DNA from 2 places in the Streptomyces sp. NPDC104106 genome. Region 1 is predicted to be linked to the other one. Evidence: riboswitches for the same ligand, from Rfam matches in the RefSeq annotation. Region 1 holds a riboswitch; the other holds the start of a gene.
The links. A riboswitch is a leader RNA that binds a small molecule or an ion and turns the genes downstream of it on or off. The one in region 1 is predicted to bind magnesium.

Region 1 (15,773 bases):
TGCGACACGACACCGGCCTCGGGCGCGCGGCTGGGACGAGGACGACCGGCGAAGGCGGCGGCGCGCCCGTCGACGGACAACCACGCGGATCGACAGCGCGTACACGCGTTGCAGCGGGGGTCGGCTCACAGCGTCCCCTCGTCAGGCCGCAGGAGCGCCCGGACCGTCCTGAAACGGGCATCCTCGGACAAGAAGCAGCTGACCTCCGCGCCCAGGAGGCGTGCGTACACCAGACCGCTTCCCTCCTCACCTGCGAGGGCCGCGTTGCCGAACCGCACGCCGCAGTGCGGGTCTTGCACGTCGATCACCAGTTCCTCGTCCTCGGTCACGGACAGCCGTAGCGTCATCCGCGACGGCGCCTCGTCAGCGGGCTGGGCGAGTCTGACGGAGTCGTGCGCGAGCCGGGACAGCACCTCGATCGCCGTGGCGATGTCACCGGGCCACCTCAGCAGGGTCAGGCGCATGCGGGCCTCGCACCGAAGCCGCCGCAGGCTCGCCGGGGTCATGGCATAGGACCGGGCCCACTCCCGGTCGACAGGCGCGCCGCGGCCCGGCTCCGGATCGGCTGCGAGCACGCCCGGGGCCGCCAGGGCCGGCTGCCGGGGCGCGCGGGGGCAGGCGGCGAATGCGGGGAGGCTCAGCAGCCACTCGCGCAGCGCCGTCTGCTCCGCACGGGTGGCCGCCACCTCGCGCTCGGTCGGCACGACCAGCCCGGCGGCCCGGCCCGTGGCGAGGAGCCGTTCAGCGGTGCACCAGCCCGTGCGCCGGCGGGCCGGGACACGCAGGGGTGCCAGGTCGTACACCTCGTACGCGACGGTCCAGCCCTGCCGTGCGGCGAAATCGCGGAGGGACGCGAGTGTTTGGTTGGCGATACGGGAGTTGGCGCCCGTCGTGTAGAGCACGACGTCGGTACGGGCCGCGGTGCCCTCCCAGCGGGTGTGGGAGCGCGCGGCGAGCGGGGTCCGGCGGGTCATGCCGTCAGCTCCAGAGCCTTCAGGTGATCGTTCGACGCGGTGCAGCCGAGGCGGTCCGGTCGCGGGTGGTGGCGGGACCGGCCCGGGCGACGGGGTGCCGGACGCGGCGCGTGCTCAGCGTCGGTGCCGCCCGAGGTGGCGGCTCCATGGCGGTGTCCTCTCCCGCCATGGAACCACGGCGCTCGTCCGTGGCCGTCGTACGCCGGTCCCGCACGAGCGGACTACCGCTTGATGGCCACGCCCGTCCACAGGCTGACCTGGGCGTCGGTGGGCGTGCCGTCACTGCCGGTTGCCGCGGGCCGCCAGCGGTGGCCGACGCTGACTCCCGGCTCGATCAGGTCCAGCCCGTCGAAGAAGCGGGCGACGTCCTTCTGCGCGCGGAACTGCACCGGAGTACCGGCGTTGGTGTAGATGGCGGTGACCTTCTCCCAGGTGGCGGGGTCGAAGTCGGGCGTGCAGTGGCTCAGGGCGAGGGCGCTGCCCGCCGGGAGGGCGTCGAGGAGCCGGCCGACGATGCCGTACGGGTCCTGCGCATCGGTGACGAAGTGCATCAGCGCGTTCAGGGACAGGGCGACCGGCCGGTCGAAATCGAGGACCTCCGACGCCTCCACTGCGGCCAGCAGCGAGTCGGGATCGTTGACGTCGGCCTCGATGTACGTCGTACGCCCCTGCGGTGTGCTGCGCATGAGGCGCTCGGCGTACTTGAGGACGAGCGGGTCGTTGTCGGCGTACACGACCCGGGCCTCGGGCACCACGGACTGGGCCACCTGGTGCAGGTTCGGCTCGGTCGGGATGCCGGTGCCGATGTCGAGCCACTGCCGGATCCCGTACTCCTGCGCCAGGACACGGGTGGCCCGGTGCATGAACGCGCGGTTCTCGCGGGCGCACACGAAGATGCCGGGATAGGCGTCGGCGACGGCCAGGGCGGCCTGCTCGTCGACTTCGAAGTGGTCCTTGCCGCCGAGGTAGTAGTCGTACATCCGGGCTGAGTGCGGCCTGCTCGTGTCGAGGTCCCGGCCAGCCTGCCTGGTGGTCATTCTCTCCCCTTCAAAGGTGTGCGTCCGTCTGCCCGTGGGCCGGGAACGGGACCGTTGCGGCCCCTCCCGCTCGTCGTCGGTTCATCCGGCCGTCAGATGATCGGCCAAGCCCTGTTTGACCCCGCGGACGAAAGCGGTGATCTCCTCGGGCGTGTAGATCAACGCCGGTCCGGCCGGGTCGGTCGACTGCCGTACGGCCACGCGGCCGTCGGCGAGCTGCTTCGTCTCCACGCACTGACCGCCGTTGGGTCCGCTCCACGGACGTTCCCAGCCGTGCTCCCCCAGCTCGCAGGCCGGCATCCCGTTGTAGACGCGCTCGTCGTTGGTGGTCATGAGTACTCCTTGCGCATGCGGTTCAAGAGCGCCTTGCTGTCCTCGGACGACGTCAGCAGCGACATGCGGGAGTGCGCCTCGAGATGGGCAGCGACGTCCGCCCGCTCGTCCAGGTAGACGGAGGCGGACAGGAGTTCGCTGTAGACGACGTCGGGCAGCTCCGGCTCCTCGAACCGGAAATAGGTGAAGGGGGCACACGCCCCGACATGGGCACCCGCGGAGAAGGGCACGACGTCGAGGCTGACGTGGTCCAGCTCGGACACTTCAAGGAGACGGTCGATCTGCTCCCGCATCACCTGGGGGCCGCCGACCGCCCGGTGCAGGACGGCTTCCTCCATGACCACCCACAAGGTGGGGGCGTCCGCCCTGTCCAGCAGGCTCTGGCGACGCAGCCGCAGTTCCACGCGCCGCTCCAGCTCCTCCTCGTTGCCGTTCGGGAACCCGCCGCGCAGGACTCCGCGCGCGTAGTCGCGGGTCTGCAGCAGGCCGGTGACGTAGTGGGGCTCGTAGGTGCGCAAGGTCTTGGCGCTGGTTTCCAGGCTGACGTACGCGGTGAACCAGCTGGGAACGACGTCGCGGTAGGCGTGCCACCAGCCGGGCTCGTTGGCCCGTTCGGCCAGGGCGACGAACTCGTCGATCTCCTGCCGGTCCGCGCCGTACGTCTCCAGGAGCTTCTCGACGTAGAGAGGCTTCAGCGCGACCTCGGCCTTCTCCAGCCGGCGGATCGTCAGGGGCTTCACGCGCAGCGCCCTGGCCGCGTCCTCCAGCGAGGCGCCCGCGTTCTGCCGCATGTCCTGCAACCGGCGGCCGAGGATCATGCGCAGAACCGTGGGTGCGCTGACGCCGGAACGGGCTTCACTCACGCCCAACCTCCTGATGTTCTGTCACCGGAGCGATTGTGACAGCGACTTGATGAACAAGCCAGGCCGATACGGTCCCGGTGAAATTATCAGGGAGCCGGTTGCAGCATGACCGCGAGCACGAGCATAGTTGACCCCGTGAGCGGCAACGTCGCGGTCGTGATGTGGCACCAACCTCGCCTCGCCCGAGCGAAGTTGGCGCCGCCCGTCGGTTTCCCCGCCACGGACTTCCGGGTGACCCCCCGCTCCCCCCACCGCGCCCGTCCCCCTTGGAAGGCGACATCCGTGACCCTCCGCACGACCGCAGCCCAGGCCGTGGCCGCCACCGCGCAGCGCCGGGAGTACTGGTTCGGCCTGCCCGCCCTGCGCACCAGCGTCAAAGCCGCCCGCGACACCGTGCGCGACCGACTCTGCGCCTGGCACGTTCCCGGCGACCTCTGCTGCGACGCCGTGCTGCTCGTCTCCGAGCTGATCACGAACGTCGTGATCCACACACACAGCGGCCACGTCCTGTGCGGCCTCACCCTGAGCGAGGGCGAACGCCTGCGCATCGAACTCCACGACGACGGCCGCACCCCGGTCCGGCCGTCGAACCGCCGGGCCGGCCCTGACGAGGAGAGCGGGCGAGGCCTGCTCCTCGTCCAGCAGATCGCGGACCACTGGGGTTGCGCCCGCTCGACTCGCGCCCAAGGCAACGTCGTCTGGGCCGAGTTGGCGGCTCCCGCCTGACGTCACCGACGCCGGGCAGGGCCTGGCCTACCGGAGTGCCCAGCGGGAAGGGTGACGGGCGCGGTGCGCGAGCAGCGTCCGCTCGGCGTCCGCCTCTCGCAGGGGACCCGCATGACGCACCCGATCCCGCCCCGGCGCCCACCTGCCACCCGGAGGCGGCCCGTGTCCCGTCATCCGGCGCCTGGTCCCGGTTGCCCGATGTTGATGTCACCGTAGATGTCGCGGGTCTGGATGACGGTCTGCTGCCGACCGCCCGAGACCTCGTTGTCCACGTTGCCGGAGCCGGTCCGCACCGCGCCATGGGCGTCCTGCCGCCAGGCCCGCAGCGCGTCGGCGAACGCGGCGTCCTGCCGGGCCCGTTCGGCCAGCACCTGCGCCAACCGCTCGGCGCGTGCGGCACGGTCCGCCCTGCCGACGGCCGTGGCGAGGGCACTCAGTTCGCCCTCGCCGTACGGTTCCCCGTCCGTCGTCCCGCGCCGGACCAGGTCGCGCAGGGACCCCCATATCTGCTGCCCGGCGGCACCGGCCGTGCCGCTCGCGAGTGCCATCAGCAGTTCCGGCGCTATCGGTTCCATGAACACCTCTCGCGCTCGCCCGGACCCGCCTCCGGAGCAAGCGTAGGGCAACGGCCGCAGGGTGAGCGACACTTGATGAGGAGGCGACTACTCGAACGGGTGGGCCGGTGCCGCGTCCAGGGCGGCGTCCACTCGCCGCCAGAACTCCTGGAAGTCCTCGGGCCCGTCGCTCCCGCGTGAGTAGCCCACGGAGAGTTTCTTCAGCAGGGCCATGCACTCGGGCGTGGTGAGGACCATGAACTCCCAGCGCTCCCCGCCTCCCGATGCCGCCGGAACCGCGCGGTCGCGCCCTTCCGCCAGGGCGCGACCGAGCATGTTGAGGTCGAGCAGGTTCTCCAGATGCCTCTCGTCGGGCCGCTTCTCGCTCCGCATGCTCTCGATGGCCTGGTCGATGCACCACTGGAGCGAGTCGTAGTCCTGTATATCCAATTCGATCGCGTACGTGAATTCCTGGGTACTGACCCGGTTGTCCCGTACTTTCCGGAGCCAGACGGGCGCGTACTTCCCCGCCGGCGCCACCGAGCGGGGGTCGGTGCGCAGCTTCGTCGCGAGTGCCCGCAGATTTCCGTCGCCCACGCTCTCCTGGTACTCGAAGGCGACCGCCGGAAGTGTGACCTGGGTGGGGTGCAGCGTGCTGAAGTGCTGGAGGACGGCCGCCTGCGCACCCTCATCGAGGGTGCCCCACTCCCCGTAACTGCCGCCGAACGCCTCCGCCAGTGCCCACAGGCACGCGGCCATGGCGCTGGCCTCGCTGCCGCGCCACGCGTCGTTCAGCCATTGTCCGTAAGCGTCTCGTGACGTCATCGCATCCCCTACGGTCGCCTGTACCCGCCCGGTCGGCTGTGCGTGCTTCTCCCCGAACTCCCGGCCTCCTGCCAGCGGACCAAGCCCGAGGAGCAATCTCTTGCGCAGCCCCTCGTACCGTGCCCGCCCCGCGTCATGACCGCCGTGGGCTGCCTTCTCGTACCACCTCAGGGCCTCCGCCGGATCGCCGAGCCGCTCCTCGTAGAGGCGCCCCAGATACAGGGCGCCGAAGGCGCTTCCGCGCGTCGCGGACCTGGTGTACCAGCCTTTGGCCGTCCCGATGTCCTCGGCGGACGGCTCCCTGGGCTCTGTGCCCCGCATCAGGCTCGGCAGCCGGCCCTCTGCGATGAGGCCCACACGCGCCATCGCGTCGGCGTTGCCCGCCTCGGCGGCCGCGCGGTGCAGGAGTTCGATTCTGTCCCGGTCATCGTCGGTGCGCTCGTCCCAGCCGAACTCGAGCTCGCACGCGGCTCGATAAGCCTCGTCGGCCTGCTCGCGGCTGAGCAGCGGCGCTGCGGCATCGAACAGGGCGGGCGGGGGCGGCCCCGGCGGGCGGTCCGCCAGATCGTCCGGGAAGTGGAAGTGGATCCCGCCGAGGATGACACCGGCCTGGATGATCGAGGTCGCCTCGGAATGCGACACGTCGTTGTGCACGGAACGCGGGTCCGGTAACCCCGCCCCTCGTGCCGCATCGCCCATGTGCCACCTCACGACAGCGGATCTCTCTCACGGTATGTCGTGGGAGTGCTCCCCACTGCGACGGCAGGGAAACCGCTCGTGTCATCCGGATCCTCGGGCGCACACGTTCCGCGTCCCGCCTCGACGGCCCGCCGGCCAAGTAGCCTCGCGCAACGGCCGGTTGCGGCCGTCTGGGACCGGCCGGGGCGCGGACGTGCGGAGGCTACCGGCTGTTCGCGCTTCGTGCGGCCGGGCGCCGGCCCCACGGTTTGAAGACGGACAGGACGACGTTGGCGAGGTACAGCAGGAGCGCGACGGAGGGGACGATCACCATGTTGTAGCGGATGAATCCGAGGTTCATGGCGGAGACGGGACCCACCGGGTGCCGGGCCACGGCGGCCACCGCGTCGTGCAGCCGGGCGGTGAGGGCGAAGATCGAGGCCGCCGTGGCCGCCAGGGTCAGCCAGAACTTCGTGGCGACCCAGGGGTACCGGAACAGGCCCCACGGCGTGCCGAGCGCCAGCACCACACCGCTGACCAGCGTGAGCAGGCTCAGGGGGATGATCAGGGCGTCCCCCAGCATGCTCATCGCCCGGTAGGCGGTCCGCACGGTGTCGGCGTCGTGCGTGGCCAGCGCCGTGGTACCGAGGGTCAGCAGGCAGAGCATCAGGGCCAGCCAGCTGACGGAGACGACCACGTGGACGACGACGACGCTCTTGCGCGCCCTGGGCGGCAGCAGGCGGCGCGGATGTCGCTGCGTGCCGTGCCGGGCCGGTGTCACCACAGCCGGTGGCGGAGGCGGCGGCGACGTTTCGGCGGAGGGGGGCATGCCTACCTCGATCAGGTCAGGGAGTGCGGGTGCACGTCCCAGGTTGGGGTGTCCCGGCCGTGCGGGGCGTCCGCCGGCGGAAGTAACCCCGGCTGCTCCGCGGCGAGTACGGTGCCGGCCGCCCCCGTGCTGCCGGCGTTCGTCCCGTGCCCGATCGCGTCCGTGCGCAGGCACGGCAGCCAGGTCCGGGCCGGCGTGACGTCGGGCAGCAGCCGCCATGCGGAGCGGATCCGCTCGGCCGGCAGCCGGGGCTCGACGCCGGGCAGCGCCTCCCGTCCGGGCACGGGGACGCCGGCGGCCACGACCAGGAAGGGCCCCTCGGCCGGCAGGCCGAGCGCGTCGGCGGCTTCCCACAGGGTGGTGCGGACGGTGAGCACGCCCGTGAACAGCGCCTCGACCAGCACGGAGCGTTCGCGGTCGCGTTGGAGGAGCAGTTCGGACGCCGTCTCCCAACGCCACGTACGGGGACACGCTCACCGACGCTGGGCCACGACAGCTGTTCCGCCGCGCCCTGGATCGAGGGGCTGCTGCCGGCCTCGCCCACGCTGTCGCTCCACCCGAACGCCACGGGTGAGCGCGTCATGGCGGACGCCGTGCTGGGCGTTCTCGGCCGCTGACGCCGCCGGTCCGGGCCGTGCCGCACGGGCCGGGCCCGCAGCCGCCCGACGGCATGTCGCGGTACTTCCAGTGGCTCGCTCAGCGCCGCCGGTGCGCGAAGAGGAACGCCCGGGGAGAACTCTTGTCGAGGTCGACGTCCATCCGGACGTCGACGCCGAACCCCGCGTCGCGCAGCCGGGCCGCCACCCGCTCGGGCCGGCGGCGATGGACGTGGACCCGCATCGGGTGACCGCCGTAGCCCTCCGTCTTCAGCGTCGATCCGTCGCCGGCGTGGAAGCCGAGCAGCAGGGGGGGGCGCCGGGGCGCAGCACGCGCCGGAAGTGGCCGAAGACCGTGGGCACGGCGTCGTCGGGAACGTGGATGAGCGACCAGAAGGCGAGCAGGCCGGTGACCGGGTCGTCGGCGAGTGCGAGGTCGGTCATCGAGCCCACCTCGAAGCGCAGGCCGGGGTGGTCCTGCCGGGCCAGGTCGATCATCGCGGGGGAAAGGTCGATGCCGAAGGCGTCCACTCCCAGCTCCCTCAGGTGGGCGGTCACGTGGCCGGGGCCGCAGCCCACGTCCGCCACCGGTCCGCCGCCGGCGGCGCGCACCGCGCCGGCGAACAGCGTCAGGGCGGTCCGGAGGTAGGGCGCCTTGGCCAGCGCCTCGCGCACCAGGTCGGCGTAACCGGCCGCGACCGTGTCGTAGGAGGTCCGGGTGTCCGCCAGCCAGTTGTCCGTGTCCGCGCCGGGTCACGGTAGTGGAGCGATCGGAGGCGGGCGCGGGGCACGGGCCTTCGTCTCAGGTGTCCCGGTGCTGGCTGCGAATCCTGGCGGCCACGTCGTTCTGCTCCGTCTCCCACCACGGGCGTACCCGCTCGGCGGACGCGGCGGGAGCCGGGGCCTGCTGGGGGTGGTCGAAGGCCGGTGCCGGCAGGACGGCCGGGGCGAGTTCGGCGTCCAGACGGCGGTCCAGCGCGGCGTTCTGGGCCCGCTCCGCGCGTGCCCACTGGTAGAGCAGGGCCAGCAGGAAGGGCAGGGCGACCAGTTCGGCGATGCTGAGCATCGCGCCACCGCCGATCTGCTGGTCGTGCCGGACGTCCCGGGACCAGGTCGGCGCGTGGTGCAGGTACCAGGCGCCGGCGATCAGCGTGCCGTGCGTCATCACCACCACGCCCGGGACCGCGTCCACGATGCCGTCCAGGAAGACCAGGGCCGCGCGGACCGGGTGGGTGCACCAGCGCGGCAGTGTCTGCTCGTGGGTCAGCATCGGTACGACGAAGAGGCAGCCCGCCACGAGCAGGTGCAGATACATCACCTCGTGCAGCCAGCCCACGCGCAGCGCGGTGGCGAAGTACGGCGTGAAGTACACCGTCAGCTCCGTGACGAGCACCAGGGCCGTGCTGACGAACGGGAACGTCAGCGCCCGCACCAGCCTGCCCGTCATGGCCCGGCGCATCCGCCCGGCGGCGCTCTCCGGCAGGGCCTCGACGGCGAGCCGCAGCGGGTCGCCGAGGGCGAGGCCCAGGGGGGCGACGAGGTCCAGGAGGATGTTCTGCACGGCGGCCGGCCAGAACAGCACGTGGTCGTAGACGGCGAGCGCGGACATCGTGGCCACCACCAGCGCGCCCAGGCCGAGCAGCGTGAAGGCGGCCACGCGGACCGCCGGCCACGGCTCGCCCCGTGCGCGCAGCCGCGCCAGGCCCCAGCCGTAGAGCGCGCCCAGGGCGATGACCAGCAGCAGCGCGGGGACGTCGAGCTGCCACGTGGACAGCAGACGTCCTGTGGTCAGCTCCGGAAGCTGACCGGCCGACAGTGCGGTCAGCGCGTGGCCATCCATGCGGTTCGTCCTCCTTCGACTCGGTACGCGGGGCTCGGCGCGGAAGAGTCCGGCTCGGGTCCACCACGGGACGGTAGTCCCCGGCGGCCCGCGGTCCGGCAGCGGGGTGCGGCGCGCCGGGGTGAACGGCGCGGATCAGCCGAGACCGAACCAGCCCAGGACCGTCTGGACGAGGAGGATCGTCGACATGGCCGCGACGCCGACGACCACGGCGGTGGCGGCCACGCGGTAGCGCGGGCCGTTGGCGGCGTCGCCGAGAACCGAGCGGCGGTTGGTCAGGACCAGGAGGTAGACCAGGACGATCGGGCTGATCAGGCCCTGGAGGACCTGGGTGCCGATGAGCAGCTGGATGACGTCGACCGGGGTCATCGCCACCGCGGCGCCGAGGGCGATCTGGGCGGTGAACAGGCCGAGGAAGAGCGGGGCGTCGCGGAAGCTGCGGGAGACCGAGCGCTCCACGCCGGCGGCCTCTCCGATGGCGTAGCTGGCCGAGAGCGGGACGACGGCGCCGGCGAGGGCGGAGGCACCGAGCAGGCCCAGGGCGAACAGCAGCTCGGCGCCCTGGCCCGCGACCGGCTTCAGCGCCTCGGCGGCCTGGGCGGCCGAGTCCAGCGGGCCGGTGCCGCCGATGGCCGCGGCCGTGGCGACGATGATCGTCAGGCTGATGACGCAGGCGAAGACGGCGCCGAGGATGGCGTCGGCGCGGATGAGCGGGTAGTCGGCGGGCTTGGCGCCCCGGTCCACGACGCCCGCGGCGGCGTAGAACTGCATGTACGGGCTGACCGTCGTGCCGATCAGGGCGACCGCGAGCAGGATGAAGGCCTTGTTCGGCTCCATGTGCGGGATGACGAGGTTGTGGCCGACCTTTCCCCAGTCGGGGTGGCCGAGGATCATCGCGACCGGGTAGGCGAAGAAGGCCAGCGACATGATCAGGAAGATGCGCTCGGCCCAGTGGTAGGAGCCGAACAGCACCAGCGCCCACAGCAGGACCGCCGCCGGCGGGATCACCGCCCACTTGGGGACACCCAGCAGGTCGAAGGCGGCACCGATGCCCGCGAACTCGGAGACGACCAGACCGGTGTTGGCGAGCAGGAGACAGCCGACGGCGAGCGCGGTCAGGCGCAGGCTGAACTGTTCGCGGATCAGGGCGCCGAGGCCCTTGCCGGTGTGGGCGCCGAGCCGGACGGCCATCTCCTGCACCATCACCAGGGCGATGGTGACGAGCACCATGAAGAACAGGGTGCCGTAGGTGAACTGGGAGCCGGCCGAGGCGTAGGTGGCGATGCCGGCGGCGTCGTTACCCGCGTTCGCGGCGACCAGTCCGGGCCCGGCGACCGCCGCGATCATGGTGAGGCGCCGCCAGCCGGTCCAGCGCGCGGGCGCGGGGGCCTGCGCGGGGGCGGTGGCGGTGTCGAGGTCGCGGGTCACTGGAGGAACCTCCGGAAGTGCAGTCGGCCGCGTTCGGGCAGCAGGGCGTCGAGCAGGTCGTCGGCCAGGATCCGGCCGATCGGGCGGGCGGAGTCGTCGACCACGAGGAGCGAGGAGGCGCGGGCCGCGACCAGCTGGTCGGCGGCGTCCGCGAGGGAGGTGTCGGCGTGGACGGTGTCCGGGGGTCCGAACTGGGCCCGCCAGGTCACCAGGTCGGAGATGGGGGTGGTGTCCTCGGCCACCGCCAGGTCGAACAACGGTATGTCGGACAGCAGCCGGTCCGTACCGTCCACGACGGCGACCGCGTCGATCTCGGTCCGGTGCTCGTGCTGCTCGGCCAGCCGGCCGCGCACCTCGGCAACCGTCTCGTCCGGCCGGGCGGTGATCAGCAGGGTGGTCATGGCACCGCCCGCGGTGCCCTCCCGGTGGGTCAGCAGGCGGCGCAGTTCCGCCGCCTCGTCCTTGGGCATCCGGGTCAGCAGGGCCTCGCGCTCGTCGCGGGTGAGGTCGCGCAGGGCGTCGGTGGCCTCGTCGGGCTCCATCTCGTCCACCAGGCGGGCGGCGTGCTCCGGCTGGGCCTCGCGCAGCAGGTTCTGCAGCTCGGCCGGTTCCATCTCCTCCAGCGCGTCGGCGGCCTGCTCCGGCTCCAGCCAGCCGAGCAGCTGCTGGCGCTCGGCGCGGCCGAGGTCTTCGAGGATGTCGGCGAGGTCGGCCGGGCGCAGCCGGTGCAGCGCGGCCCGGGAGGCGCGCAGGCGCACCTCGGCCGGGCCCTCGGTGGCCTGCTCGGCGAAGGGGGCGACGGCCTGCCAGTCCAGCACGCGCTCCGGGGTGGGCCGGGCCTGCCAGCGGCGCGGGCCGAGCCGGCGCAGCAGGGTGGGCAGCGAGACGTCCACGCCGACGAGGACGATCTGGTCGACCAGGGGTGCCAGGTACAGGTCGGCGGCCCGGGTGACCTGGACGCCGTCGACGTCGACCAGCTGGTGGTCGAGCACGTCCTTGGCCAGCAGCACCTCGCCGGGGCGGCGGACGAAGTCGCGCAGGTCCACGCGGGCGGTACGCAGCCGTACGTGCCCGGCGTGCACCTTGCCGACGGCGTGGGCGGGCAGGAAGGTGCGGCGGCGCCCGATGCGCAGGATGAGTCCGGTGACCGGCGGGTAGGAGTCGGTGCCGTAGAGCCGGGCGACGACGTCGACGATGCGGCCGACCTCGTCGCCGGACTGGTTGGTGGCCGGCCCGCCGATCAGCCCGGCGAGGGAGACCAGCGAGGTGCGGACCGCCTTGGACGCGGTGGCACGGCGCTCCAGGTTGACCCGGCGGTCTCGCAGACGGGCTGAGGTGGACATGAACAGAGTGTGGGCAGCCAAGGTGAACACCCCCTTGCCCCGGCATGACGGGGCTACGGGCGGCCCGTGGCAACGCGCCTCCTGCCCGGCCACGGGCACCGGGCGCACCGGGCACACGCCATCGCGCGGCCGGTCAGGCCGGTGAACCGGAGGTCCGGTCGGGGTTCAGGGAAGGAAAGGCTGCTGCGGGCCGCGGAAGGACGGCGCGGACAACACGGGGAGGGGCCGACTATGGCCCGGACTACTGTCCATGTCGCCTCCTCCCGGTCACGGCCGCGCTGAGAGTGTCGCGGTCCTGTGGCGGAGGGCAGCCAGAGCCGGCCCGGCCCGGCACACCCCTTCTCGTCAGAGCTTTGGCACTCCACGGCGTGATCCCCGGCGCGGGGAAGCCACCTGGGGTCACCCCTTGTGCCGGGGAGACCTGTCCTGATCCGGAGCGTCTCTCGACGGGTGGGATCAGTGGCCTGTGTCCGTGAAGACGCCTCACCGAACGAGGTGCCTTTGTTCGTCGGCACCAACGATACGCGTACCGCAACCCGCCTTCCGCACCCATGACCTGCCCTTGACCTGTGCGCTACGGAACGGAGACCGACCGTTGAGACGTCCGCGCACCCCGGAGCGGACACCCGGACCGGCGCCGTGGGCCGCCAGCTCACGCCAACTTCCCAGTGAATGAAGGGAGTTGGGATGTAGAGCGAGGGGGCGTCCACTCGACAACGACCCGATGGTCCTGGCCCCCGCCCGGGCGCCGCTCCACTCGGCTCCGACATGCCCTGGGCCCACGCCGCCGACCGCGACCGGGCGTGCTCCGTCATCAGGCTGCTGATGGACGCCCTGCCGGCCGGCCCGGTGTCACCGCCCCGGAGATCGTCGCCGAGCAGGGCGGTCTCCCGCGCACACCGCGACCGCCGGCGGGCGGCCGTCTCGGAGCGGCCCGGCTCAGTAGACGTCCCGCACATACCGCTTGTCGGCGGCGAGCTGCTTGACGTAGGCGGCGGCCTCCGCCTCGTCCAGCCCGCCGTGCACGACGGCGATCTCGCGCAGGGCCCGGTCGACGTCCTTGGCCATGCGTGAGGCGTCGCCGCAGACGTAGAAGTGGGCTCCGTCCTGGAGCCAGGACCACAGCAGCGGTCCGTGTTCGCGCATGCGGTCCTGGACGTAGACCTTGGCGCGCTGGTCGCGGGAGAAGGCGGTGTCCAGCCGGGTGAGCGTGCCGTCGGCGAGGAACCCGGTCAGTTCCGCCTCGTAGTAGAAGTCGGTCGCCCGGTGCTGTTCGCCGAAGAACAGCCAGTTCGGGGCGTGGTGACCGCGCGCCCGGCGCTCCTGGAGGAAGCCCATGAACGGCGCGACGCCGGTGCCGGGGCCCACCATGACCGCCGGGGTGGCGGGGTCGGCGGGCGGCCGGAAGTGCGGGGCCCGCTGGACGCGGACCGGCACCGGGGTGCCGGGCTCCGCGTCGGCGAGGAAGGGCGAGCACACGCCCTGGCGGGGACGGCCGCCCAGGTTCTCGTACCGGACGACGGAGACCGTCAGGGACACGAGGTGGGGGTCGGTCAGGGGGCTGGACGATATGGAGTACAGCCGGGGCTGCAGGCGGCCCAGTACGCCGGCCCACTCCTGCGCGCCGGCCCGGATGCCGAACTCGGCCACCACGTCGACGGCTTGGCGGCCCCAGGTCCACCGGGCCAGCTCGCCCCTGTTGTCCGGCCGGAGCAGCTTGCGCAGCTCACGCGGGTCGCGGGTGCGGTCGGCGACGAAGCGCAGCAGCTCGGGGGTGACACGCGTGATGTCCAGGTGCCGGAGCAGGGCCTCGGCGAACGGCACCTCCCCGGCGCTCCTGACCTGTACGGCCGCATCCGCGTCGACGCCGGTGACGGCGAGCCATTCGGTCACCAGCTCCGGCCGGTTGACCGGCTGCACGGACAGGGCGTCCCCGGCCTCGTAGCCGAGCGGGGCGGCGTTGTCCCGGGTGTCGAAGGTGAAGCGGCGGACCTCCTTGCCGGCGCCGGGCAGGCTGAGCAGGCGATTGCCGGTGAGGCGGGCGGTGACGGGTGCCGGGCGGCTCGGCCGGGGGGCGGCGGCCTGCGGGGCGGCGGGGGCCGGCGCGGATGCCGGCTGCTCGGTGCCGGTCAGCGCGGTGCGTATCCGGTCCAGCCAGGCTCCGGCCGCGCTCTCGTAGTCCGGTTCGCAGTCGGTGCGCGGGGCCAGCGGTATCGCGTCCAGTTCCGCCATGCGCCGGTCGAGCCGGCGGCCGTGGCCGCAGAAGTCGTCGTAGGAGGAGTCGCCGAAGGCCAGGACGGCGTACCGCCTGCCGTTCAGGCGCGGTGCGTCGGGCGAGGCGAGGGCGTCCCAGAAGCCGGTGCCGTTGTCCGGGGCGTCGCCGTCGCCGAAGGTGCTCGTGATCAGCAGCAGATCGGCGTCGGACGGCAGCGCGGCGGGGTCCGCCTCCGCCATGGGCATCAGGGCGGCGCGGTGGCCGTCCGCGGTGAGCCGCTGCGCCGCCGCGGCCGCGAACTCCTCCGCGTTCCCGGTCTGCGACGCCCAGAGCACCACCACCTGGCGGCGGGTGTCCCCGGAGCCGCCGTTCCCGGACGCGGGCACCGCCTCGGTCCCGGAGGTACGGGAGTACATCCCGGCCAGGAAGCCGTTGACCCACAGGGCGTGCTCCGCGCGGAACGGGGCGTCGGGCGGCAGGACCGGTACGCCCGGGGCGCCGGACGGGATCCCGGCCAGGAAGCCGGTCAGATACCGGCGTTCGTGTTCGGCCAGGACCGGTGGCGGCGCGGGTTCCAGGCCGAGGGCGGCGCTCACGGACACGGCGGACGGCGCGGGCGGCGGCGCGGGGACGGGGGCCATGGCGCCCGCGGCCACCGGCACGGAGGCCCGCACCGTCACGGGCGTGGCCACCTTGGTCAGCGACACGGCGCACACCTTGAACTCGGGCTGGAACGACAGCGGGTCGACGGCGTCGCTGGTCACCGCGTTGACACTGAGGTACTCGCCGAACAGGTCGTTCCAGTGGAACGGCGCGAAGCAACAGCCCGGCCGCACGCGGTCGGTGACGAGCGCCGGCAGCACGGCCCGCCCGCGCCGCGAGGCGACCTCCACGGAATCCCCGTCGGCGAGGCCGAGCCGGTCGGCGTCCTCGGGGTGCACCTCCGCGAAGGGGCCGGGGTTGAGCTTGTTCAGCTTGGCCACCTTCGCCGTCTTGGTCAGGGTGTGCCACTGGTGCGGGAGCCGGCCGGTGTTGAGCACGAACGGGTAGTCGTCGTCGGGCATCTCCGCGGCCGGGATGTGCGGCCGGGCGTGGAAGACCGCGCGGCCGCTCGCGGTCGGGAACAGGGGTGAACCGTGCTCGCCGACGTAGCGGACCGGATTGCGGTCGGGCCCCTCGGGGGCCGCGGGCCACTGCACGGGCGTGGTCCGCAGCCGCTCGTAGCTCACCCCGCGCAGGTCCCAGCCGGTCACCGGGTTCCAGGCCCGCTTGATCTCCTCGAAGACCTCCTCGGCGCTGTCGTGGGCGAACCCCTTGTCGTATCCCATCTCGCGGGCCACGGCGGCGATGATCCGCCAGTCCGCCGTCGCCTCTCCGGGCGGGTCGGCGGCCGGGCGGGCGAGGGTGAGGTTGCGCTCGCTGTTGACCAGGACGCCCTCGGTCTCGGTCCACAGCGCGCCGGGCAGGACGATGTCGGCGTACGCGTTCGTCTCCGTCTCGGCGAACACGTCCTGGGTGACGACGAGTTCGGC
Region 2 (15,773 bases), on a different contig from region 1:
CGGCAACGGGTCTGCTGGTAGGGCGGGTCAGGAGGAGCGGGCGGCTTCGGTGATACGGCGGGCGGCCGCGGGCGGCAGGCCCGTGAAGCGGACGAGCCAGTCGACGTCGCGGCCCTGCTGGGCCAGCAGATGGGCAAGGTGGACCCACGGGTCGTACACCGCCCCGGAGGCGAGTGCCTCGGAGGTCGGATCCTCGACCAGGTAGCGGCGTTCGGTGCCGTCGGCCAGGATCAGACGCAGCACCATGAGTGCGGAGCGGCTCATGAGAAGCCTCCTGTTTCCCGGGAAGGGCGCGCTGGAGCGCGCGGATTCCGAGGCTGAAAACGGATCCACCTGGTGGGGGATCCGAGGCTGCCGTGGCCGTCACGGCAGCGGTTCGAGGAACTCCAGGCGGTTGCCGACCGGGTCCTGGGTGTAGAAGCGGCGGTGGGTCGGCAGGCTCGTGGTCCACACAACCGGTGCGCCGTAGGCTTCGAGGCGGGCAGCGAGCTGGTCGAGACCGCTCACCCGCACCGCCGGATGAGCCCTGCGCGGTGGGCGGAACCCGTCCTCGATGCCGATGTGTATCTCCAGGCGGCCCCCGTCGGCGGCGGCGAACCGGCATCCGCCGAGCCGGGCCGGTCCCGCAGGCTGCGGAATCTCCACCATCCCCAACCCGGTGAGATAGAAACCGCGCAGCGTCTCCTCCGACCCGGCCGGGGCGGCCAACTGCACGTGGTCGAGAGCGGCGAGTATCACGAACGCACCTCCCGCTCAGCTGCCTCTGCTCCGGCACGCCGGCGAACCGGACCGTCACCACCGGCAGGTAGGCGCGCGGGGCCCCGCTGCCGACGTTGCGAGCAGAGGACGTGGTCGCCGGGCTGGGGCGGGACAACGGCGGCATCCGCCGGTTGCCGCTCCCGGCGCGGTCGGGCGGCCCCTCCTCGGTCGTGGTGCGTCGGCGGGTGCAGGCAGTTCCCGGCGGCCAGGGCCCCTACGGCACGGCAGGCGGCCCCGACGTCGAGGACCGGTCCGGAGCCGACGCGCGAAAGCACCGATGTGCTGGTGGCGTCGTCCGCGACGGCGCTGAGCGGCGTGGGGATGAGGGATTCAGGCGTGGTCATGCGTGAGCCTCCTACTCCCCGATGGGGGAGGGAACGGACACCGCGGCACACTCCACGGGCACACCTGGACAGCCCGGCCGCCCGCGGCGGCGTAGGGCCGCACGGGTGTCAGGTCAATCGAAGTGCAGGTGGCCGAGTGGCGTTACCGCGTGCCGAGGACGGGCGAGGTCGATCGGATGCGGGGCCGGCTGTGGCCCGGACTACTGCAACTGTGGTCCATCCGACTCTCGCCTCCCTCCGGCCGTGGCGCCGTGGCGCCGTACGACTCGGCAAGGAGCGGACCGGCACACACGACAGCGGCCGGTACACCCCAACTCGTCAGAGCTTTGGCACTCCACGGCGTAATCCCCTTGCCGGGGAAGCCACTTGGCCTCACCCCTTAGGCCGGGGAGAGGTGTCCTGACCCTGGGCGTCTCTCGACGTCGTGGGGTCAGTGGCCTGTGTCCGTGAAGACGCCTCACCGAACGAGGTGCCTCTTCAAACGCGTCAGAGTCTAGACCCATGCTTGCGCAAGCTCGCAACTCCTTGATGGCGCCTTGACTCCGTGTGGAGCGATGTCGGCCAATCGTCGGCAGCGGCGTCCCGGAGCCCGCGTCTTCACGATCACGGCCGCCGCCCACGGCCCGCACGCATGCCGCACGCTCATCGCCGGCGTCCACCGTGCGGGCCGTTCGCCAGGGCCCTCTGCGTCTGATGGTCGATGTCGCGGAGCCGCCTGGCCCGCGTCGCAGGTGCGCGAACCGCCGTGGCATGTTGTCGCGCCGTGGGCGGGCGTACCCTGGTCGGAGGGAGCGATGCGTCGCTGCCCGATCTGACCGCCGCGAGCGCGAGGAGGTGAACGGGATGAGTTCCTGTAGCAGTAGTCCCAGCTCCCATTCCGTGGCACCCGGGGCGCCCGGCGGGCACCGCATCCCTGTCTGACGGCCTGCCTCTCCTGGATGTGCCAGGCAGCCATCACGTCTGCCTCCGGTCCGTCCGCGGGTGCTGATCAGGCGGAGGTGCGTCATGACGATCACGATCACACTGCCCCGTTTCACGCTGCCCGCAGGGGCTGAGCGTGGCCTGCGGATGCTGCTTCCGTTCGCGGAGCCGGCCCTCCTCGCCGTAGCCGATGCCTGCGGTGTCGGGACGCCGGTGCGCCTGCTGGGGCTCGGCGCCAAGCTGGCCCGGTCGGCCACGCAGGACTGATCGGACGCGGGCCCAGGGAGGCGGACGGTGAACGATCGGCGGTGGGAAGAGGAACGCCTCGCGGTGCGCCAGGCTGCACACCGGCTGACCGAGGATGCCGGGGCCCTGATGGCTGCCTCCGCGGAGGCAGCCGAGGCCGGGCTGGCGACGCGTGCGGAGGAGCTGCGGCGTGCGGTGGTCGCTGCGTGGAGCGCCGGTGTCGCGCCCGAGGTCCTGGCCCTGGACGCAGGGGTGAAGCTCGCCGTGATCGATGGCTGGATCGCCCGTGGCGATACGGCCCTCGGCTCGTGAGCACGTCAAGAATCCGTCAATCAGTTGCGCGATCTTGAAACTGTAGGGCTATGCTTCTGGAGGTTTGAAGAGGCACCTCGTTCGGTGAGGCGTCTTCACGGACACAGGCCACTGACCCCACGACGTCGAGAGACGCCCAGGGTCAGGACACCTCTCCCCGGCCTAAGGGGTGAGGCCAAGTGGCTTCCCCGGCAAGGGGATTACGCCGTGGAGTGCCAAAGCTCTGACGAGTTGGGGTGTACCGGCCGCTGTCGTGTGTGCCGGTCCGCTCCTTGCCGAGTCGATGCTGACGTGCGCCGTGCGCGTCCCCGGCCGGAAGGAGGCGAGAGACATGGATTGCAGTTGCAGTAGTCCGGGCCACAGTCGGCCCCTTTCCCGCTTGTCCTCGCATTCTTCCGGCACGCGGTAACCACCTTCCCTGCGCGGATTCACGTCCGCGTCCCGCGCTCCCGTACGGCCCCGTGCCGTCACGGGCCGCCGTCCTGCGCGCTCGCGCAGGGGGGATGGCTTTCGCGTGCCCCCTACCTTCCCCTTTTGGGGGGGATTCGGGAGGTACGTCATGACCACCACGATCGAGCCCCGCCAGAGCGCCGTCCTGGACGACGCGCACCTCGGCGACATCCAGGGCGCGCTCGGCACCATCCGGCTCGACGACACCGCACCGCGCACCGGCCTGTCGGCGAAGCTGAAGACGCTGCTGGCCATCGTCGGGCCCGGCCTGATCGTCATGGTCGGCGACAACGACGCCGGTGCTTTCGCCACGTACGGCCAGGCCGGCCAGAACTACGGCACCCACCTGCTGTGGACCCTGCTGCTCCTGGTTCCGGTGCTGTACGTCAACCAGGAGATGGTGCTGCGCCTGGGCGCCGTCACCGGCGTCGGCCACGCCCGGCTCATCCTGGAGCGGTTCGGGAAGTTCTGGGGCGCGTTCTCCGTCATCGACCTGTTCCTGCTCAACGCGCTGACCCTGGTGACCGAGTTCATCGGGATCACCCTGGCCACCGGCTACCTGGGCCTACCCAAGGCCGCGTCCGTGGTGCTCGCCGCCGCGATCATCATCGCCTCGGCCTTCACCGGTTCCTTCCGCCGCTTCGAGCGGGTCGCCATCACGCTGTGCGCGGCCTCGCTGCTGCTGGTGCCGGTCTACTTCATGGTCCACCCGCACGCCTCGCAGATGGCCCGCGACTTCGTCGTGCCGAACATGCCCGGCGGCACCGGCCAGCTGTCCACCGTCATGCTGCTGATCATCGGCATCGTCGGCACCACGGTCGCGCCCTGGCAGCTGTTCTTCCAGCAGTCCTACGTGATCGACAAGCGGATCACCCCGCGCTTCATGAAGTACGAGAAGGCCGACCTGTGGATCGGCATCGTCGTGGTCGTCATCGGGGCCGCGGCGATGATGGGCTTCACCGCCGCCGCGTTCGCGGGCACCCACGGCTTCGGGCAGTTCACCGACGCCGGGGGCATCGCCACCGGCCTTCAGGCCAAGGCCGGCAAGCTCGCCGGCGTGCTGTTCGCGATCGCGCTGCTGGACGCCTCGATCATCGGCGCGTTCGCCGTGTCCCTGTCCACCGCCTACGCCATCGGGGACGTGTTCGGCATCCGGCACTCGCTCCACCGGGGCGTCAAGGGCGCCAAGGGCTTCTACGCCGTCTACGCCGGCCTGGTCGCCACAGCTGCCGCCATCGTGCTCATCCCCGGCTCCCCGCTGGGCCTGCTCACCGAGGGCGTCCAGACCCTCGCCGGCGTCCTGCTGCCCTCCGCCAGCGTGTTCCTGCTCCTGCTGTGCAACGACAGGCAGGTCCTCGGCCCCTGGGTCAACGGCCCGAAGACCAACGCGTTCACCTCCGCCGTCGTCGGTGTCCTGGTCGCCCTGTCGGTCATTCTGACCGCCTCGGTCCTCTTCCCGGACATCTCCGCGACCGCGATCCTCGACATCATGGCCGCCTGCGGCGTCGTCGGGGTGCTGGCCGCCGGATACGCCTTCACGCGTCGCCGCACCGGCACCAGGGAGGACCCGATCGACCGCACCGGCCGGGACACCTGGCGCATGCCCGCACTGGACACGCTGACCCGGCCGGCCATGTCCACCGCCCGCAAGATGGGCATGGGCGCCTTGCGTACCTACCTCCTCGTCGCCATGATCCTCGTCGTCATCAAGATCGTCGAAGTGGCCCTCGGCCACTGAGCCCGGACTGTGCCGGGGTGGCCGAGCCACCCCGGACGCCGTGGAGAACCATCCACCCACAGCCCGTACGGAAAGGCCGGTCCGCATGCTCACCGCTCTCGACCACGTCCAGCTCGCCGCACCGCCCGCCAGCGAGGACTCGCTGCGCGGGTTCTACACCGGCGCCCTCGGCATGACCGAGATCCCCAAGCCCCCGGTCCTGGCCGCCCGTGGCGGCTGCTGGTTCGCCACGCCCGACGGCAGCGTCCAGATCCACCTGGGCATCGAAGACCCCTTCCACCCCGCGATGAAGGCCCACCCCGGCCTGCGCGTCACCGGCATCGACGCCTTCGCCGATCGTCTCGCCGCACACGGCGCACCGGTCGTGTGGGACGACAACCTGCCCGGCCACCGCCGCTTCTACAGTACCGACCCGGTCGGCAACCGCCTGGAATTCCTCGAACCGCTCGCCTGACGTCCGGCCCCGGACGCCGTACGGCCACCGCCCGGGGCCTCACTGTCACGCACCTGATCCGGCCGCTCGCGGCCCCGCTCCCCGAAGGAGGTGCCTCGTGCACGCTCTGACCACCGTCGACTTCCTGACCCGGCTCGGCACCGGGGTGACCTGCGGCGCGCTGATCGGCGTCGAGCGCCAGTGGCGCGCCCGGATGGCGGGCCTGCGCACCAACGCCCTGGTCGCCACCGGCGCCACCTTGTTCGTGCTGTACAGCGAGGCCGTGGGCGATATGGGCAGTCCCACCCGGGTCGCTTCCTACGTGGTGTCCGGCATCGGGTTTCTCGGCGGTGGCGTGATCCTGCGCGACGGGGCCGGGGTGCGGGGTCTGAACACCGCCGCCACCCTGTGGTGCTCGGCGGCCGTCGGGGTGCTGGCCGCATCCGGCAAGCTGAGCCTGGCCGTGCTCGGCACCGTGGTGGTCCTGGCCGTCCACGTGGTGCTGCGGCCGGCCGGGCGGCTGCTGGACCGGGCGCCGGCCTCCGGTACGGACCCCGACGCCACCGTCCGCGCCACGGTGCACCTGGTGTGCGACCGCGAGGCCGAGACGCACCTGCGGGCCCTGCTGCTGCAGACCCTGACCGCTTCCGGACTCGCCCCCACCGGGCTGCGTGCCCGCCGGGAGGAGGAGGCCGCAAGCCTGCGCGCCGCGGTCGTGATCAACGGCGATGTCGCCGCCGCGCTGGAGCAGGTCATCTCCCGGTTGTCGCTGGAGCCGGGTGTGAGCGACCTGCACTGGCACGTGGACGACGAGGAGTCCGAGCGGGAACGCCCCCGGGCGCTGGCCTGACACACCAGGACAGCGCCCTCCGCCCGCCCGGCCTGGGCAGGGGTCGTACGGCCCCAGGACATCGGTCCGGTGCCGGGCCAGGATGGAAGCCGAAGGAGAGGGTGTCATGAGGGCCCAGCCGCACACCGGCGAGGTCACCGCCCTGCTGGGCGTGATCGTGCTGATGGTGCTGGAGGTGACGGCGCTGGCCACCGCGCCTGCCCGGGACCGGCCGCTCGTCGGCGGGGCCCTCATCGGCGCGGGCACCGCCACGTTCGTCGTGGTGGCGGCCCTGTGGCACGGCCACCACGGCGCGACCCGCCAACGCCGCCGGAACCTGACGGAGACGGTCGACGAGTCGTGGTTCACCGCCCATACGCTGGAGGGATTCCCGATGGAGGGCGTGCGCCCGTATCTGCTCGGCAAGAACGCGCCGAGTCTCAACACCCTGTACACCGCCTGGGTCTTCGCCGTCCACGCCCAGGACGCCCACTGGATCGAGCGCCATCTGAACCTGCCCGCCGACATCACCTGCCTCCTGGTCGACGCCGCCCGGCAGCGGCACTGATCGATCGGGACCGCTGCCCTGACCGCGGGGAAGAGCGTGGTCGCCATCAGTGCCCCGGAGGGCATCAGCGGACCTCTCTCCCGTCTGCGGGGCGTGCGGCAACCTCGACGGCGGCGTCTGCACAGTGGCCCGACGGTCCCCGCGTCTGATCCCGGCCGCGCTTCTTCTCCGGCGAACCGTCATTCGTGCTTGACTAAGGTTTCTTAGTTGCGCAATCGGAGAACTATTACGGTGCCGAACGCGGGACCACTTCCAACGGGGAGCCACACATGCCCACGCCCGACCGTTTGCCGGCAGGTGGCGGTGCCGTCTTCGAGCGGATCCTGGACCAGGCCCTGGACTCCCCGGAAGTGAGTCAGGCACTGCGTCGGCATGCGGGGAGGGCCACCCGTGAAGACCTGCGTGCCCGGGCACTGGCGGCACGAGAGACGATCACGGCCGCAGCCGGAGTCGAGTACCAGGACTACCTTGAACTGAAAGGGGCGTCCGGCAGGCGCGACGAAGGCGCTGCCGCCCGTTCGGCAGGCGGGATCCTCCCCGTGCTGGCCGTGTTCGTGCCGAGCCTTTCGGCCATGGCGGGGGCCGTGTTCCTGGTGTTCGGATACGGACTGCACGCCCTGGACCAGGCCCGGCGCATCGGCGACGCCCTGGTCGCCGCAGGCGCGGTTGCCGCCGTCCTGGCTGTCGGATCCGGGGTCGTCGATCTCATATGGCTGTTGGTCGCCGCGGCGCGCAACCGGTCGTTGACAGGGCACGCGGATCATGGCGCCAGAGATCCGCGCGTGCGTCAGGCGCGGGATGCCTGGCAGGCGGCGCTGCTGGAGCGCGGCGTGGTGCCGTTCCTCCTCGGCCTCCTGGAGCGGGAGCACACGCCGGAGGAAGCCGTCCGCTCCGCTCACGAGGCAGTCGCCGACGACGACCCTGGCGGTCCGGGCTTCATCGGCCCCGCACCTCCGCAACTGCGGTAGCACCCGCGTCGTCAACCAGGCCGACGGCCGCGAGATCGCCCGTGACGACGTGACCGAGGACGCCTCCACCGAGACGGCGATGGTCTTCGGCGAGTTGTACCGCCACGGCGGCGAGTGGAAGTTCCGCGCCATCGGTCAGGGCTATGCCTCGGGTCCGCACGGCATCGCCCAGGACTTCGGGAAGCGGGAGAAGACGTGGCAGCACAGGCCGGCGGACCCGTCGAGCCGTCTGCCGACGTGCTCGCGGAGGGGTGCGCTGTTCGGACTGCCGGCGTCCTCGGTACGGCTGCATCCGCTGTCGGTGCTCGCCCAGGGCGAGAGCGACGTGACCCTCGCGGGCCTCGTCGGCTCCCGGCGTGCGGGGCGACGCCAGGTCTGCTTCGCCGCCGACAGGGACGCGGCCACCGTCGTGAAGGAGTTGTCGGCCGGCTGACCGCTCGGGCCGTGGTGGGTCGCGGCCCGGCTCCCCGTTCGCGTGCTCCCGGCGGCTGAGGCGGTTGCCTACGGGTCAGCGGTCCGAGTCGGGCTGGTCCGTGGCGGCGGCGTACGCCTGGGCGGGGGTCATGTTGACGCCGTTCAGCTGGACGGTCTTGTAGGGGCTGACCTGGGCGCAGCTCTTGGACTGGTCGGCGGTCTCGGCATGGGCGTTGGAGACTGCGGCATGGGTGTCGGCGGGTGCCGGGGAGGACCCGCTGCCGTTGGTGCTCGAGTAGGTGGTGCCGCTGGGCCAGTCGCTGCCGATCACGAGGGTCAGGCCGCCGGCGGTGCCCTGCTTCAGATGGGAGGACGGCAGGCCGAGCGCCTTGGCCACCGCCTGGGCCTGCGGTTTCTGGTCGGCTCCGTACGCAAGGGTCGTGGTGGTGGTCGTACTGGGGGCGTTCGCCGTGGTCGTGCCCGAACTGAAGCCCTTGTCGGTGAGCGCGGTGGCGAGTTCGGAGGCGCGCGGGCGGCTGGTGCCCGTGCCGTTCTCGATCTTCACGGCGATCTGGGAGGGGTCGACCGGCTGGGGGGTGGCGGTGGCCGTCGTGGACTTCTTGCCCGAGTCGCCGGTCAGGGACTGGTCGCCGGCGATGGTCGCGAACAGCGACTTCGCCCCGGCGCCCGGCACCAGTCTGTCTTTGTTGTTGGGGTCGGGAGCGGTCTGCATGGTGGTGAAGGTGATCCGGTGCGAGGGCACCTTGTTCACGTCGGAGGCCAGTCCCGCCAGCTTGCTGATGCTGCCCAGGCCGTCGTCCACGGTCAGTGCCTTGGTGGCCGCGTTAGCCAGGTCGTAGACCGCAGAGGGATCGGTCAGGGTGCCCGCGCTCTTGAACTTGCGGATCATCGAGCTGAGGAACATGTGCTGGGCGTAGGTACGGCCCAGGTCGCTGCCATCGCCGAAGCCGTGCCGCGAGCGGACGAACTCCAGCGCACCCACTCCCTTGAGGATGTGGGTGCCCTTGGACAGCTTCAGATGCGAGTACGTGTCGTAGACGTTGTCGCTGACGCAGACCGACACCCCGCCCACCGCGTCGGACATGCTCACCACGCCGGCGAAGTCGAGCTTGACGAAGTGGTCGATGGGGATGCCGGTCAACTGGTGGATGGTGGCGACCTGGCAGGCCGGACCGTAGGACAGGGCGCTGTTGATCTGGCCGTAGTAGCCGGCGGTGGAGGCGCCGCTCGCGCTGTCCTTGCAGGCCGGGACGGAGGTCATGGTGTCACGGGGGATGCTCATCACGGTGGCGTTGGAGCGGTCGGCGGCGATGTGCACCACCATCTCCACGTCCGCGTTCCCGTTGCCGGACTGCACGCCCGTCTGCGAACAGCCGCCGCCCAGCTTGCAGTCGGCCGCGCTGGTGCGCCCGTCCGAGCCTATGACGAGGATGTTGATCGGCGTGCGGCCGAAGGCGTCCGCCTTCTCGGCGCCGCCCTTGCCGTCGAGCGAGACACTCGTGATGTTGCCGTTGAGGTGCTGGTACAACCACCACCCGGCACCAGCCGCCGCCAGCACCACCAGAGCCAGGCAGATCCCGGCCGCCCGCAGGGCCCGCCTGGCCCGGCTCGCCGGCCGGACACGGCGCCGTGCGCCTCCCCGGCCGGCGGAGCGGGAGGCCGCCGCCCGCGCGGCGGCCCGGCCGCCAGGGGGGTGCCCGCCGGTGGACCCGTCCGTACGCTGGTGCGGCACCTCGGTACCACGGCGGCGTGTGGCGCGGCCGGTGGAGCCGTCCCGCAGGTCAGACATCTCCCACTCCCACAAACGGTCACGCCCCGGGTGCCGTCCGGGGAGCGTCCGTGTCCGGCAGGCGAAGTGAGGCGACGTGAATTAATTAGTTGCGCAATCTAGCAAATGAAACGCTCGCCGCAACGCCCGGTCGGACGCGCAGAGGGAGATGCCGTGGGATCCGGCTCCGCCGACGCGTGCTGACCACTCCGAGCCGTTGGAGTGGGTCGCGGGCCTGTGCGCCGGCGTGGGCGACGACCAGCCTTGCGCCGTACTGCTGTGCCGCGTGCGGCGCGGAGAGGAAGGCGCACCCTCCGCCACGGGTCACGAAGGTGACGCGCTGGAGATCAACTTCCAGAGCACAGAGGTGTGATCCGCAGGGCGTTGCACCGGCCCTTGCCGACCTGACCTCGCTGATCCACGCTGCGCCCCGTTCGACCAGTGCGGAGCGCCGGTCCGGGCGTGTGCCTCGCCGGGGCACGGGCGAGGCTCCCTGTCTCGGAGATCGTTGCCGCGAGGCATGGATGCTTTCCCTCTCCGAGCGCTTCCTGGGCATCGCGGCGGACCGATGTCGTCAGTCCCACGGCCGGATTGGGGTGCACTGGGAAGTAGACCGCAGCCACCCCGGAAACGTGCCGGCGTTTCGGCCGGCACCGGACGGCGTCAGGTCACCAGTCGCCGCCGCCGAAGTCACCACCGCCGTCGGAGCCGAAGTCACCGAAGCCGCCCGCGAAGTCCGAGGCGGTGAAATCCGCACCGGAGAACTCGCCGCCCTCCGGCAGGCCCTCGACGCCAGGGAAGCCGTCGCCGCCGTCGGCGAAGGCCGAGGGCGCGCCGAGCAGGCTGCCGAGCAGGGTGCCGGCGAGCAGGCCGCCGACCACACCGCCGGCGCCGCCGAAGTATCCGCCCGCCCACGGGGCATAGGCGGGGCCCGCGTTCCAGTACGGCTGGGCGCCCTGGTCGGTGGGTACCATGCGGGTCAGCGGCTGTCCGCCCTGGCTCACCCGCAGCGCGTCCTCGGCGCAGGCGGGCACCATCCGCAGTACCCCGCCCGGCGGGCACCAGTTCACATCGCTGACCGACGGGCCGTGACGGGGGTCGAAGAAGCACGGGACACGCCGCTGGGGCAGCGGCGCACCGGTGCGCCGGGCCGCCAGGACGGCCAGCGCGAAACGTCCCTCGGCAAGGGTCTCCGTCACTGGCTGGACGTCCTGCGGGCGATGTGCCGCGGCCATCTGCTGCTTGGCCCGGTCGTAGGCGTCCAGGGCGCGGCCGTAGTCGTCGCGCATCGCGTCCGTGGCGCCCGGCTCGGACGGCGAGAAATCGAGGCGGTCCAGTTCCTCGCCGAAGGCGGTGATGTCCTCGTCCACCACCAGGCGCAGAGCCTCCAGCTCGACCCGCTCGCGCTCCTCCCGCCTCTTGCGCGCCCGCCGGTACAGTGCGTACCCGCCCCCGGCCGCGCCGGCCACCACCAGGCCGCCCACCAGCATGCCGGTGGCCGCGCTTTCGCTCCCGCTGCCGGAATCCTGCCAGGAGGCGGGTGCGTGCCCCGCAGCCTGCCTCAGCGCCTGGTCCACGAACGCGTTCACCTCGGCGGAGGCATCGGAGGCGTACGAACGCCTCACCGCGCCCTTGAGATTGTCGACCGCGTCCCTCGGCATCACCTGATGGTCCGCGCCCGCGTTGAACCCGGTGCCGAGCCGGACCGCGTACACGCCCGTGATGCCGGTCAGCGAGCGCAGGTCGCGCAACAGCGTGGCCCGCGGGTAGTCGGATGTCGCGGGCAGTACGGCGACGAAGACCGGCTTGTCCGCCTTCCTGATCTTCTCCGCGAGCTGGTCGGCCTCCGCCTTCGGCAACTCGCCGCCAGCCCGGGGGTCGACGTAGACCGGCCCCGTCCGGAACGCGTCCGCCACCGCGGCGGGGCCGGTTTCGGCGGCAGATGCGCCGACCGGCGGCAGGGCGAGGGTGACCGTCGCTGTCACGGCCAGCGCGGCCAACGGCCGGACCAGGTACCGGGGCCGTACGAGAGAGGAGAGCAAGGGGAACCTCCTGGTCCACAAGACGACGAGTGTAAATACTTTACCTACTGCGCAAGTGGGCAATGAAGCATGGGCGGACGGCAGATGCAGATCGCGATCACGCTGACGACGCCCGTTGCCCATGGGCTCTTTGATGTCGGAAGACATGAGACCTAGTGGGGCGAGATCCACGGAACCGGCTTGCTCCTCACGTGGCGTGAGGCTGGAGGGTGGGGCGCATGAGTGACTACTACAACGCGTTCGAGATGAGTCCTGTGCCCGCTCCCGGACCGGATGCGGTTCCGCCGGAGCCGTTCCGCGGCATCTACGGGATGCCTGCCTTCATGACGATCCCGACGAGCGATCTGGCCGCGTCGGTGGACTTCTGGATTCGCGGGCTCGGGTTCTTCGAGCTGTTCAGCATCCCCGGCAGGCTCGTGCATCTGCGCCGTTGGGCGTTCCAGGACGTACTCCTCGTCTCGGCCGCGGACGTTCCGGAGCAGCCGCCGGCGGTGAGCTTCAGTTTCGCGTGCGTGCTCAGCCAGGTCGATGCCCTTGCCGAGGCTTGCCGCGCGGTGCGCGCGGACTCGGTGGACGGTCCACGGGACACGCCCTGGAACACCCGCGATGTGGAGGTGATCACCCCCGAGAACGCACGGATCGTCTTCACCGCGGCGAAGCCCTTCGATCCGGCAGGTCAGGAGGCGCGGAACCTTGCCGCCATCGGGATCGTCCCGCCCGGCGACGGTCACAGCGACCGTGGTGGGCATGCCTGATGCCGCTCCCGCAGGTGACCTGACCTTGGCCAGGTCTCGACGGGACTGCACATGCCGGCCCGCGCGCTGCACGCCGCTGCACCCTCGGGACCGGCCGCTGATCAGACTCTCTGTGACCGGTTCGACGACGAGGCGGGACAGGGGCCACTTCGGGGCGGGGCGGTTGACCCAGGGGTGGGCCACCTCGACGAGGTGGCCGCGAAGCTGATCACCGAAGGCCGTCGGCGCAGGCGCAGACGAGCCGTCTGGTGACGGTGCGTCGCGCAGGCCGGCCTTGGCGAGGCCCCGGCTGTCGAGGACCAGGGTGCCACGGGCTGACGGCGCCGGCCAGTGCAGGGGGGTTGGTCGTGGGTGCTGCTGCGTGGCGCGGTACGACGCCCGGGCGGCGCGGATTCAGGCGGTGTTCGATTCCACCTTCGGGTAATCGCCAGGTGCCCCCGGGGCGGCGACGATGGTGCGGTGCGGGCCGCGGTCCGCGCTCGTCGTGCCCGCTGCGTGGGGACGTCGGGCTGTGTCGTACGTACCTGGGCAGAAGGCGCACGAGCATGGGACCTGGCGTTCCGCCGGCAACGGGGGAGCCGGGCTCGGCAGGGCCATGGTACGGGCGTGCGGTCTTCACCCCGCCGGCCGAGGGGCTCGTCGGAGGTCGGCCGTTCAACGCGGCTTTGATATCGGGTGATTGGGGGGATTCTGTGGCCACTGCCAGTCCTTTTGCCTGGCTCGGCGTCACCGAGGGAGCCGAGCCCGATGACGTGCACCGCGCGGCCGCTGCCAGGATCGGCTCCATCGACCAGGACCTCGCGGCCGGCCGGGTGGACGTCGCGGCGGCGGCGCGGGCGTACACCGACGTGTACGCCGCTGTGGTGGGCGCGCTCGGGTTGCGGTTGGGCTACCGCAAGCAGTTGGACGACCTTGGCACCCGTACCGCGGCCACCGGCGTGGCGGTCAACTCCACCTGGATGATGACCAGGACGACCACTCCGGGACGGCCGGAGTCGTCTCACCCAGCCAGTGCCCGGCTGCCCTGCGAGTGCGAGATCTGCGGCTGGTTCCCGGCGGTACCGGTCTCGGCGACCTGAGTACTGAGCATCCTGCTGGCCGCGAAGGTGCAGCGCGAGACCAAGGTTCTCTGCCGCGCCTGCGGGCAGCAGGCCGCCCGCAAGGCCCAGCGGTTCACCTGGACCTGGGGGCATTTCGGGGTCGGTTCCATCGCCGCGTACATCGGCATAGCGCGAAACGGCAGCACCCTGCGGGCGCTGAACGGCTTCACTGCGCCGTACGCCCGCAGACCGGGGGTGATGGCGCCGGAAACGAGACCGCGTTCCGCGGGGCGGCCGGTCCTCGTTTCCATGGCCCTGCGCTGGGCGGCCGCGGCGGCGGTGCTGGTGCTGAGGTACGGGCAGTGATCCGGAGCGAGGGCGGTCCCGGCGATCCCGGTCTGGCAGGATTCGCAGGAGGGTCGGCGAGCTGTCCCAGGCCCTGCGCACAGGGCGCTCCAACTCCGTTTCGCACGGCGCAGCATCGCCCGCGATCCCGACGGCCAACAGGTTCCGAGGCCTCCGGGTTCATCGGCCTGCCGGCCGCGACCCCTGGCACCGAACGCGTCGGCACGGGAGAGGACCGAGGCCGCAGGGGCCGGCGTGACACCCAACCGCCGGCGCACACGATCCCCGGCGACGGGCCGGCCGGTGCACCGCATCAGCTGCCGGTGAGAACACCTGGGAGCCGGGTCAGGGCGGTGCCTTGTCCGTGAAGGCGAGCCGGACCAGCTCGTCGGAGGGACTCGGTGACCCGATGCCCTTGCCGTTCAGCCACAGGTCCACCGCGCCCGCATCGCCGATCACCACTCGGTGTCACGGTCGACACCGTCAAGAAACACCTGACCCGAGCCATGGAACTGACCGGAAGCGCCAACCGCACCCAACTCGCTCTGGCCTGGCGCACTGACGCCGTACGCCCTCGCCCCGGCGAGGGACCGTGAGCTGAAACCCAGGTCAGCCCAGCTTGCGGAACAGTCCCTCCTGGACCACGGAGACGATCAGCTGCCCTTCGAGGTTGTAGATGCGGCCCCGGGCCAGGCCCCGGCCGCCCACCGCGATCGGCGACTCCTGGTCGTACAGGAACCACTCGTCCGCGCGGAAGGGCCGGTGGAACCACATGGCGTGGTCCAGTGAGGCCAGATCGAAGTTCCGCGGGCCCCACAGGGGTTCGACCGGGATGCGGACGGCGTCCAGAAGGGTCATGTCACTGGCGTAGGTCAGCGCGCAGGTGTGGACCAGCGGATCGTCGCCGAGCGGTCCGACCGCGCGCATCCACACGGCGCTGCGCGGCTCGGCCCCCTGTATGTCCTCGGCGTTCCAGCGCAGCCGGTCGACGTACCGGATGTCGAAGGGCTGACGGCGCGCCATCCGTTCCAACTGCTCGGGCAGCGCGCCGAGGTGCCCCCGGACCTCCTCGGCGACCGTCGGGAGCGACTCCGGGTGCGGCACCTCACGGGCGGGCGGCAGCTGGTGCTCGAACGGTCCTTCCTCGGGCTTGTGGAAGGAGGCGGTCAGATTGAAGATCGTACGGCCCTGCTGCACGGCCGTGACCCGGCGGGTCGTGAACGACCGGCCGTCGCGGACCCGCTCCACCTGGTAAACGATGGGTACGCCCGGTCGGCCCGGGCGCAGGAAGTACGCGTGCAGCGAGTGCACCGGGCGGTCGCCTTCGGTGGTGCGGCCGGCGGCGACCAGCGCCTGGCCGGCCACCTGGCCGCCGAAGACCCGCTGCAAGGACTCCTGCGGGCTGCGGCCACGGAAGATGTCGACCTCGATCTGTTCGAGGTCGAGCAGGTCGACCAGTCTCTCGGCCGGGTTGGTCATCGGTGGGTCTCTCCTTGGCTCACACCTGGTCGCGGACGGCTCACAGCTGGCCGACTTCGGTGACACGGACGATGGCACGGCCCTCGGCGTCCGAGGCCGCGAGGTCGACCTCTGCGCTGATGCCCCAGTCGTGGTCGCCGTTCGGGTCGTCGAAGATCTGACGCACGCGCCACAGGCCGTTCTCGGGCTCCTCCTTGATGACCAGCAGCTTGGGGCCGCGGGCGTCGGGGCCGGTGCCGAGGTCCTCGTACTCGTCCCAGTACTTGTCCATCGCCTCGCCCCACGCGTCGGCGTCCCAGCCGGCCTCGGCGTCCATCTCGCCCAGTTCCTCGACCTGGTCG

Region 2: linked by a shared signal. The riboswitch ahead of ACZ60X_RS11170 (NRAMP family divalent metal transporter) and the one ahead of ACZ60X_RS27335 (magnesium transporter MgtE N-terminal domain-containing protein) in region 1 are both predicted to bind magnesium.

What each region holds. Positions count from the first base shown of each region.
Region 1 covers NZ_JBVJMF010000012.1:269,645-285,417, forward strand. The annotation lists gene ACZ60X_RS27270 (hypothetical protein) at 126-974, opposite strand; gene ACZ60X_RS27275 (SAM-dependent methyltransferase) at 1,196-2,011, opposite strand; gene ACZ60X_RS27280 (DUF397 domain-containing protein) at 2,093-2,344, opposite strand; gene ACZ60X_RS27285 (helix-turn-helix domain-containing protein) at 2,341-3,207, opposite strand; gene ACZ60X_RS27290 (ATP-binding protein) at 3,490-3,933, shown strand; gene ACZ60X_RS27295 (hypothetical protein) at 4,104-4,508, opposite strand; gene ACZ60X_RS27300 (hypothetical protein) at 4,596-5,954, opposite strand; gene ACZ60X_RS27305 (DUF2269 domain-containing protein) at 6,214-6,774, opposite strand; gene ACZ60X_RS27310 (hypothetical protein) at 6,831-7,223, opposite strand; gene ACZ60X_RS27315 (hypothetical protein) at 7,516-7,659, opposite strand; gene ACZ60X_RS27320 (class I SAM-dependent methyltransferase) at 7,686-8,090, opposite strand; gene ACZ60X_RS27325 (cytochrome c oxidase assembly protein) at 8,218-9,255, opposite strand; gene ACZ60X_RS27330 (NRAMP family divalent metal transporter) at 9,391-10,683, opposite strand; gene ACZ60X_RS27335 (magnesium transporter MgtE N-terminal domain-containing protein) at 10,680-12,026, opposite strand; M-box (ykoK) riboswitch at 12,356-12,528, opposite strand; gene ACZ60X_RS27340 (molybdopterin-dependent oxidoreductase) at 12,966-15,773, opposite strand, start outside.
Region 2 covers NZ_JBVJMF010000004.1:97,284-113,056, forward strand. The annotation lists gene ACZ60X_RS11150 (hypothetical protein) at 28-264, opposite strand; gene ACZ60X_RS11155 (VOC family protein) at 364-735, opposite strand; M-box (ykoK) riboswitch at 1,406-1,579, opposite strand; gene ACZ60X_RS11160 (hypothetical protein) at 2,109-2,291, shown strand; gene ACZ60X_RS11165 (hypothetical protein) at 2,319-2,582, shown strand; M-box (ykoK) riboswitch at 2,652-2,825, shown strand; gene ACZ60X_RS11170 (NRAMP family divalent metal transporter) at 3,142-4,770, shown strand; gene ACZ60X_RS11175 (VOC family protein) at 4,856-5,224, shown strand; gene ACZ60X_RS11180 (MgtC/SapB family protein) at 5,322-6,053, shown strand; gene ACZ60X_RS11185 (hypothetical protein) at 6,160-6,600, shown strand; gene ACZ60X_RS11190 (hypothetical protein) at 6,870-7,568, shown strand; partial or broken gene ACZ60X_RS11195 (TerD family protein) at 7,564-8,001, shown strand; gene ACZ60X_RS11200 (LCP family protein) at 8,077-9,792, opposite strand; gene ACZ60X_RS11205 (hypothetical protein) at 10,440-11,813, opposite strand; gene ACZ60X_RS11210 (VOC family protein) at 12,032-12,568, shown strand; gene ACZ60X_RS11215 (hypothetical protein) at 13,261-13,647, shown strand; gene ACZ60X_RS11220 (hypothetical protein) at 13,675-13,974, shown strand; gene ACZ60X_RS11225 (acyl-CoA thioesterase) at 14,563-15,432, opposite strand; gene ACZ60X_RS11230 (DEAD/DEAH box helicase) at 15,473-15,773, opposite strand, start outside.